2 regions of the Janibacter sp. RAF52 genome follow, and region 1 is predicted to be linked to the other one. Evidence: predicted binding sites of a transcription regulator. Region 1 holds the regulator's gene; the other holds the start of a gene.
The links. The regulator LexA, encoded in region 1, represses DNA repair genes until DNA is damaged. The targets are predictions, from matches to a motif close to TCGAACANNTGTTCGA.
Positions count from the first base shown of each region.

Region 1 (4,540 bases):
CCATGCGATCCTCCTCGCGCTGCGACGCGACCCGGCGATGGCCGCGGCGGCCGACGACCTCGACGTCGTCAAGATGCCGCACCACGGGTCGAGCAACCTCGACGAGGACCTCATGGACGCCGTCGTCGCGCCGACCGCTGTCATCAGCGTCGGCGCGGACAACACCTACGGGCACCCGACCCCCACCGCGCTGCAGTGGGCTGCGCGCCACGGCACCCGCGTCGCGCGCACCGACGAGCACGGCGACATCGCGGTCCTCGACGCCGGGGATGTCGTGACGAGCCGTCGATGACGGCGGGCGCGCGCGCCCCGTCCGCGGGATGGCCCTCGGTCAGCTGACGACGGAGACGTCGACCGCCTGGGCCGAGACCGTGAGGGCCTCGAGCGTCGCGGCGACGGCCGGCACCTTGAGCAGGTCGTCGGTCGTCACGACGTGGATGCGGCGGCGGCTCTGCGGGTCGAGCGGGCGGATGCTCACGTCGGGGTTGGACGTTGCTGCCCGGATGAGGTCGGGGATGAGGGCCACCCCGAGACCGGCGGCGACGAAGCCCTGGACCGCGACGTAGTCCTCGGTCTCGAAGGCGACCTTGGGGGCGAAGCCGGCATCGTGGGCGATCGTCAGCAGGTGGCCGCGGCAGCGGGCGCACCCGGCGATCCACTCCTCGTCCGTCAGGTCGGTCATCGAGACCGTCTCCTTGGCGGCGAGCGGGTGGTCGCGGGGGAGCGCGACGCGCACCTCCTCGTCGAGGAGCGGATGGACGACGAAGCCCTCGAGGTCCTCCCCGCGACCGAGGTCGCTGCCGTCGTAGCTGAAGGCCACCGCGAGATCGACCTCGCCGGCACGCAGGGCGGCAAGCGACTCGGGCGGCTCGGCCTCGGTGAACTGCACGGACAGGTCCGGGTGCGCCGCTCGCACGGCGGCGAGGGCCCGGGGGACGAGGGTCACGGACGAGGACGGGAAGGCCATGAGGCGCACCCGTCCGGAGCGCAGACCGGCGATCGCGGCGACCTCTTCCTCGGCGGCGTCGAGCGCGGCGAGCACCGGCGCGGCGTGGCGGGCGAGGACGGCGCCGGCCTCGGTGAGCCGCACGGAGCGGCCGACCTTTTCGACGAGGACGGTCCCGGTGCGTTGCTCCAGACGCTTGACCATCTGGGAGACGGCGGGCTGGGAGTACCCGAGCGCGAGCGCGGCAGCGGTGAAGCTGCCCTCCTCGGCGATGGCCCGCATCACGCGCAGCCCTGCGGCGTCGATCATGAGGCCCATCGTAGGTCGGCCCGGAGCGGCCGCCCATACTGGTCGGGTGATCGACGCCATCGCGGCGGCTCTGTCCGTCGGCCCCGCCCTCGTGCTGACGGGCGCGGGCATGTCGACGGACTCGGGGATACCCGACTACCGGGGACCGGACGGCACCCGACGAGTGACCCCGATGCACTACGGGGAGTTCGTCGGCAGCAGCCAAGCGCGCCAGCGGTACTGGGCGCGCAGCTACGTCGGGTGGCGCCGATTTCACGCCGCGCGGCCCAACGCGGCGCACCACCTCGTCACGCGGTTGCAGGATCTCGGTGCGGTGGGCCCGGTCATCACGCAAAACGTCGACGGTCTCCACCAGGCAGCCGGGACGCGAGACGTGGTCGAGCTGCACGGCAGCCTCGTCGACGTCGTCTGCCTCACGTGCGAGGCGCACGAGGACCGGCGCACGCTCGATGCGCGGATGGCCCGGGACAACCCCGGCTTCGACGTCGACAGCGACGAGATCAGGCCCGATGGTGACGTGCGCCTGGAGAGCGTCGACGTCGAACGCTTCGTCGCACCGCGCTGCCTTGTGTGCGGCGAGGACACGCTGAAGCCGGACGTCGTCTTCTTCGGTGGGTCCGTGGCCAAGCCGCTGGTCCAGCACTGCTACGACCTCGTCGACGCGGCGCCGAGCCTGCTCGTGCTCGGCAGCTCGCTCCAGGTGATGTCGGGGCTGCGCTTCGTGCGTCACGCGGCGAAGCGGGGGATCCCCGTCTCGCTCATCACCCGGGGCCCCACCCGCGGCGACGACCTCGTCGACCACCGGGTCGATGGCGAGCTCGCGCCGTCGCTCCGGCACCTGGTCGGCGCCGTCGAGGACCTCGCGGTCAGAGGCGGCGCAGCACGGCGGTGACCTTGCCGAGGATCGTCGCGTGGTTGCCGTCGATCGGGTCGAAGGCCGGGTTGTGGGGGAGCAGCCAGACGTTGCCGTCGGTCCGCTTGAAGGTCTTGACGGTCGCCTCGTTGTCGAGCATGGCCGCGACGATGTCGCCGTTGTCGGCATTGGGCTGCTGGCGCACGACGACCCAGTCGCCGTCGCAGATGGCCGCGTCGATCATCGAGTCGCCGACGACCTTGAGCAGGAAGAGCGAGCCTTCGCCGACGATCTGCTTGGGCAGCGGGAAGACGTCGTCGACGACCTCCTCCGCGGTGATCGGCACACCGGCCGCGATCTGACCGAGCACGGGCACGTAGCTCGCCTCGGGGCGCTCGTCGCCGGAGCCGGTCGGGTCGACGACCTCGTCGTGGGTGCTCGCGCCACCGCGCATGCCCTCGGTGAGGTCGGTGACCTCGGCCGCGACCGCGGGGGTGGAGTCGTCGGGGGAGATGACCTCGATGGCGCGGGGCCGGTTGGGGTCGCGACGCAGGTAGCCCTTGCGCTCGAGGGAGGAGAGCTGGTGGGCCACCGAGCTCGGGCTCGTCAGGCCGACGAGCTCGCCGATCTCGCGCAGGCTCGGCGGGTAGCCCCGGCTGGCGACGGCATTGCGGATCACCTCGAGCACCTTGCGCTGCCGGGCGGTCAGCCCGTCCCCGGTGTCCCGCTCGGGCAACTGGTGGATGTTGTCCTCGCCCTTGCCGCTCATGGTCTCGACCCCTTCGTCCGTGTCCGGTCCCGAGCTCGCGGCCTTCCGTTGTCGGTGGTCGCTGGTCAACTTCTCGGTGAGACCGACCCTAGGCCGATCGAACACGCATTTCAAACACGTGTTCGAGCGTGTTGTTGATTTTCTTCGAACACCCGTGCTAGACATCGTACAGACGTTCTATCGAACACCGGTTCGACGGAGCCGCCACGAGGAGGACCGCATGACTGCTCTCACCGCCACCCCGATCCGCATCGACGCGCCGGCACGCACGCGCCACCTCATCTCCGTGCCGACCGGTGACGCCGTCGTCGAGCGCCCGGCCTCGCGCACCCGCCTGACCCGTCGCGGCCGCCTGGTGATCACCCTGACGACGGTCGCCGTGGCGAGCGTCGCAGGCGCGAGCCTCGCCTTCGGTGGCACGCCGGCGGCGACGCAGGAGGTCACCGTCGAGCCGGGGCAGACGCTCAGCGAGATCGCCACGACCGAGCTCGCCGGTCTCCCCACCGCGGAGGCGGTGACCCGCATCCAGGTCGCCAACAACCTCTCGACCTCGCACGTCCACGCCGGGCAGACCCTGACGATCCCGGGGCACTGACCCCCTTCGTCACCACCATCCCCCCGAGCCACTCGACCCGGCCCGGGTAGGCCATCGGCCGTCTCCACGCACCGTGGGGGCGGCCGATGTGCCGTTCACGGACTGTTTTTCCGGGGGACTTGCGTCACGTCCGCCAGAGGCGTCTAATGGTCACTACATCTAGTGGTTACACGGTTGTCATTCGTCCACATCTAGTGCACAGGCTGAGACCGTTTCTCCACAGGCGAGCGGGGTTCGTCCCCAGTTTCGTCCACCGCGCCATCCACAAGCAGCACCACATCGCACGTCCAGCGAAGGGAGATCACCGTGCACTGCCCGTTCTGCCGGCACACCGACTCCCGGGTCATCGACAGCCGGACGACCGATGACGGCAGCGCCATCCGGCGTCGTCGCCAGTGCCCGGAGTGCAGCCGCCGCTTCACGACCCTCGAGAGCGCGAGCCTCACGGTGACGAAGCGGTCCGGTGCCGCCGAGCCCTTCAGCCGGGCCAAGGTGCTCGCCGGCGTCCGCAAGGCCTGCCAAGGTCGACCGGTCAGCGAGGACCAGCTCGCCCTCCTGGCCCAGCGGGTCGAGGAGAGCATCCGCTCCCAGGGCAGCGCGGAGATCGACGCCCACGAGGTGGGCATGGCGATCCTGCCGCCGCTGCGTGATCTCGACGAGGTGGCGTACCTGCGCTTCGCCTCCGTCTACCAGTCCTTCGACTCGCTCGAGGACTTCGAGTCGGCGATCGCCACGCTCCGCGAGGAGCACGCCGCCGTCACCACCCCCTAGACCCCCGGGGCCGGCACGCCGTTGGGCTGTCGGTACCCGGTGACACCTTTGAAGAACGACCGCAGCACAGCTGAAGCAGACCGCCACCACACGGACCGAGGAGAGAGCAGCATGACCGAGACCGCCGGCAAGTCCAGCGCACGTCGCGGGTCCCGCACCAAGGGCCTGACGATCACCCGCATCCACACCACGGAGGGTGTCCACCCCTACGACGAGGTCGTGTGGGAGAAGCGCGACGTCGTCCAGCAGAACTGGAAGACCGGCGAGACGATCTTCGAGCAGCGCGGCGTCGAGTTC
Region 1 is NZ_JBFRDY010000001.1:252,926-257,465, forward strand. Features, by position in the region: gene AB4Y78_RS01200 (ComEC/Rec2 family competence protein) at 1-292, shown strand, start outside; gene AB4Y78_RS01205 (LysR family transcriptional regulator) at 332-1,255, opposite strand; gene AB4Y78_RS01210 (NAD-dependent protein deacetylase) at 1,302-2,147, shown strand; gene lexA (transcriptional repressor LexA) at 2,122-2,877, opposite strand; gene AB4Y78_RS01220 (LysM peptidoglycan-binding domain-containing protein) at 3,098-3,472, shown strand; gene nrdR (transcriptional regulator NrdR) at 3,779-4,243, shown strand; gene AB4Y78_RS01230 (vitamin B12-dependent ribonucleotide reductase) at 4,355-4,540, shown strand, end outside.

Region 2 (4,540 bases), on a different contig from region 1:
TCCACAAGACGACGAAGGAAGCGGGCTCCCCCTTCGCCTCGACCAGCGCGTCGGCGCACGCCGACGGCTACCCGACCGGGGTCGCCCTCCCGAGGTCGGCAAGCTCGGAGAGCGGCCGGCCGCACCCCACCGCCACCGCAGGGGCGCCGCGAGCGAAGGGGGCAGTGGGCAGGGGGGCCGGCCAGCCCGAATGCCCGCACCCCTGCATTGCCGTTGGGCAATGCGGCTTCCCCCGCCCAACTCCGCACGACCTGAAGGAAATGCGATCTCACGGGCCCCCAACTCAGGGCCGCGGGGGCGTGCCGCAGCGCCCGACCGCGGGGTCGGGCGCGGGGCGGGGTGGCTACAGGTGCCAGGTCACCCCGCCGTCACGGACCGTGCACGCCAGCTCCTGCTGGTGCACGCGGGTGTGGTGCCGCTCGCACAGCAACGCCGCATTGCCGATGTCGGTGCGCCCACCCAGAGACCAGTACCGCACGTGGTGCGCATCGGTCCAGTGCGCGGGCATCGTGCACCCCGGGAAGGTGCACCCCCCGTCCCGCAACCAGAGCAACCGCTTCTGCCCAAGGGTGAAGAACCTGGTCGCGCGCCCCAGCTCGAGCGGCTCACCACCACTGCCGAGCATCACCGGGATCACCCCGGCCTCGCAGGCCAGCTTGCGCACGCTCGACGGCGAGAGCACCGCCCCTGAGGCCGTGACCCCGCCGGCGTGACCGCCACCGGCCACACCACCAGCACCCAACTGCCCTGCGACACCGCTGCCGCCGACCCCCTGAGACCCGCAGACTCCGCACGTGCTGTCCGTGGCCATCAGCAGCGAGGACATCGCGATGGTCACCATCACCTGCGCCTTGTCACTCGTGCCCACCTCACCCGGGCTGGACACCCCACGACCCACGATGGACACCAGGGCGTCCGCGCGACGCCGCGCCGCAGGCCGCGGGTCACGCTCGCCGTCAGGGCCGGGGACCGGCTTCGACAACCCCGCCACCGCCGCGTCGATGATCGCCGCGCCCTCCGCATCGAGCACCAGCTTGTAACGCGTCAGCCCGCTGGCATCGGTGTGGCTCGTCAACGACCGCGCCGACCGCGCCCGCTCGTCATCCGCCGCCAGATCCCTGGCCGGGCTCAACATCCGCGTCGTCTGGGTGATCGCCGCCGCCAGCTTGCGCTCGTCGAGCCCCGGAACCCGACCCGAGACGCGCCCACCCGGGCCGGTGCGCACGACCTCGTCGCGGGCCGCACCGAGCAGGACCCCCAGATCCGCCTCGAGGAGCTCGGGGTCGGCAACCCGACACATCCCCTCGTGGAAGCGCACCAGCTGATCGGCCTTGCCCAGCGGCAGGTGGCCACCTTCGAGATCGGCGAGCACCCCGGCGAGGCCGGCCGGCGGCGGCCGATCGCCCCACTCCTCTGCTTCTGGCTGCACCTCGCCGGCCACCTGCTCAGGTGCGTCCGGACGAAGGGGGACGCTGCCCCCTTCGTCGTGCGTGCGGTCGACGAGCGCGGCTCCGGCCCGCAGACCTGCCCTGGCCACCCGCACCACAGACGTCACGTGGCGCACCGCCGGCCGCGGAGCGGACCGACCCTCGCTCACCCCGACCCAGTCGGTCTCCGACCACGACTCACGCTCCGGAACACCCCGCGCGATGCCCTCGCGCACCAACGCCACCTCGGCCGCCTCGAGCACCGCCCTCGCCCGACCGATCGCAGCCAGACCCTCCGCCAGCTCCTCCTCCGGTGCCTGCCACAGGTCCGGCATCTCCAGGGCAGCGATCGTCAGGGCTCGCACCGAGTCCCGCAGACCCGACACAAGCCCCAGACCCTCCCACTGCGTCGCCACTGACATGCTTCGATCATATGTTCGACATGGGGTCGCCGGGAACCCCCTCAACCCCTGTTGATTCAACGGATTCTCATGGACCGGCTGTGGACAACCGCCGGCTGGGAACATACCCATATGGGGTATACTCGTTGGGCATGAGCACCGCCCAACCGGACCACGACATGCACGAGGACCTGCACCACGAGCACGCCGAGCACGACACCCATGCCGGGCACGGTGGGCACGGCGACCACGGTGGGCACGCGGGGCACGGCGACCACGTCGCGCAGTTCCGCCGACTCTTCTGGATCATGCTCGTGCTGGCCGTCCCGGTCGTCGGCTTCGACCCGATGTTTGCCGACCTCGTCGGCTACGACCTGCCGCACCACGGCTGGACGACGTGGATCGCACCGTTCGTGGGCACCGTGATGTACGCGTGGGGCGGACGCCCCTTCCTCACCGGCGCCGTCGACGAGATCCGCTCTCGCAGGCCCGGGATGATGCTGCTCATCGCGCTGGCGATCACCGTCGCCTTCGTCTCGTCGTGTGGCGCGAGCCTCGAGTTGCTGCACCACGAGCTGAGCTTCTGGTGGGAGCTGGCGCTCCTCGTCGTCATCATGCTGCTGGGCCACTGGATCGAGATGCGCTCCCTGGCCCAGACGACCTCCGCCCTCGACTCGCTCGCCGCACTGCTGCCCGACGAGGCGGAGCGCGTGGAGGGCGACGAGATCGTGACGGTCCCCCCTTCGTCCCTCGCGGTCGGTGACGTCGTCGTGGTCCGGCCCGGCGCGTCCGTCCCCGCCGATGGGCGGGTCGTCGAGGGATCGGCGAGCATCGACGAGTCGATGGTCACCGGCGAGTCGCGCACGGTGCGGCGCGAGGTCGGCGACACCGTCGTCGCGGGCACCGTCGCCACCGACTCCGGCCTGCGGGTCGAGGTGAGCGCGACCGGCGACGAGACCATGCTCGCCGGCATCCAGAGTCTCGTCGCCGACGCCCAGTCCTCATCGTCACGGGCCCAGCGCCTCGCAGACACCGCGGCCGGTTGGCTCTTTTGGTTCGCCCTCGGCGCGGCGATCATCACCGCACTCGTCTGGACACTCATCGGCCTGCCCGACGACGCGGTCGTGCGCACGATCACCGTCCTCGTCATCGCCTGCCCCCACGCACTCGGCCTGGCGATCCCGCTCGTTGTCTCGATCGCGACCGAGCGCGCCGCTCGCGCAGGCGTGCTCGTCAAGGACCGGCTCGCGCTGGAGTCGATGCGCACGGTCGACACGGTGCTCTTCGACAAGACCGGCACGCTGACGCGCGGCGAGCCCACGGTCACCGGCATCGAGGCCCACGGGCGCGACGAAGGGGAGGTCCTCGCGCTGGCAGCGGCCGCCGAGGCCGACAGCGAGCACCCGCTCGCCCGGGCCATCGTCGGCGCGGCCGAGCGCCGCGGGCTGACGGTGCCGTCCGCGAGCGGCTTCACCTCGTCGCCGGCGGTCGGGGTCAGGGCCGAGGTCGGCGGCGAGACCGTCGAGGTCGGCGGCCCCTACCTGCTCGAGCAGCACTCTCTCGGTGAGTTGCCCGTCGCCGACGCCTGGCGGGAGGAGGGCTCGATCATCCTCCACGTCCTCGCCGACGGTGACGTGATCGGGGCGCTGCGCCTCGCCGACGAGATCCGCCCCGAGTCCCGCGAAGCCGTCGACGCGCTGCACGCCGTCGGCGCCCAGGTCGTCATGATCACCGGCGACGCGCAGGCGGTCGCCGAGTCCGTCGGCGCCGAGCTCGGCATCGACCGCGTCCTCGCCGGCGTGCGTCCGCAGGACAAGGCAGCCCAGGTCGCGCAACTGCAGGACGAAGGGAGGAAGGTCGCCATGGTCGGCGACGGCGTCAACGACGCCCCAGCCCTCGCGCAGGCCGACGTCGGCCTCGCGATCGGCGCGGGCACCGACGTCGCGATCGGCTCTGCCGGAGTCGTGCTCGCCAGCTCCGACCCGCGCTCGGTCCTGTCGGTCATCGACCTCTCGCGCGAGACCTATCGCAAGATGAAGCAAAACCTCTGGTGGGCTGCCGGCTACAACCTGCTGTCCGTGCCGCTGGCCGCCGGCGTGCTCGCCCCGATCGGCTTCGTCCTGCCGATGAGCGTCGGCGCGATCCTGATGTCGCTCTCGACGATCGTCGTCGCGCTCAACGCGCAACTGCTGCGGCGGCTGGACCTGGCACCCGAGCGGAGCGCGGCGAAGCTGCGCGGCTGAGCGCACACACCCGTGGCCAGCCCGAGAGGGCAGGGAGTCAGCGGCTGTGAGCCCCTCGGCAAGGGGCTCGGGTGGTCCCGAAGCGTGATCCACGCAGCAGCGCAACACCCGCGAGCAGGACACCGATGCCCGACCACGCACCTTCGGCGGCCTCCCGGACCTCTCCGGCTAGCGTCGAGACCATGAGCATCCCCACGATCACCCTCAACAACGGCGTGACCATGCCTGCCCTCGGCCTCGGCGTCTTCCAGACCCCGCCGGACGAGACCATCGCGGCGGTCGAGGCCGCGCTCGAGGTCGGCTACCGGCATGTCGACACCGCCGCCGCCTACGGCAACGAGCGCGAGGTCGGCGAGGCGATCCGCCGCTTCGGTCTCGCCCGCGACGAGGTCTTCGTCGAGACGAAGATCTGGATCAGCGACTACGGCTACGACGAGACGCTGCACTCCTTCGACAAGAGCGCCGGCAA
Region 2 is NZ_JBFRDY010000005.1:196,917-201,456, forward strand. Features, by position in the region: gene AB4Y78_RS09000 (HNH endonuclease signature motif containing protein) at 344-1,849, opposite strand; gene AB4Y78_RS09005 (heavy metal translocating P-type ATPase) at 1,981-4,071, shown strand; gene AB4Y78_RS09010 (aldo/keto reductase) at 4,254-4,540, shown strand, end outside.
Region 2: the regulator LexA is predicted to act here: its motif matches at 1,853-1,868, upstream of AB4Y78_RS09000 (HNH endonuclease signature motif containing protein).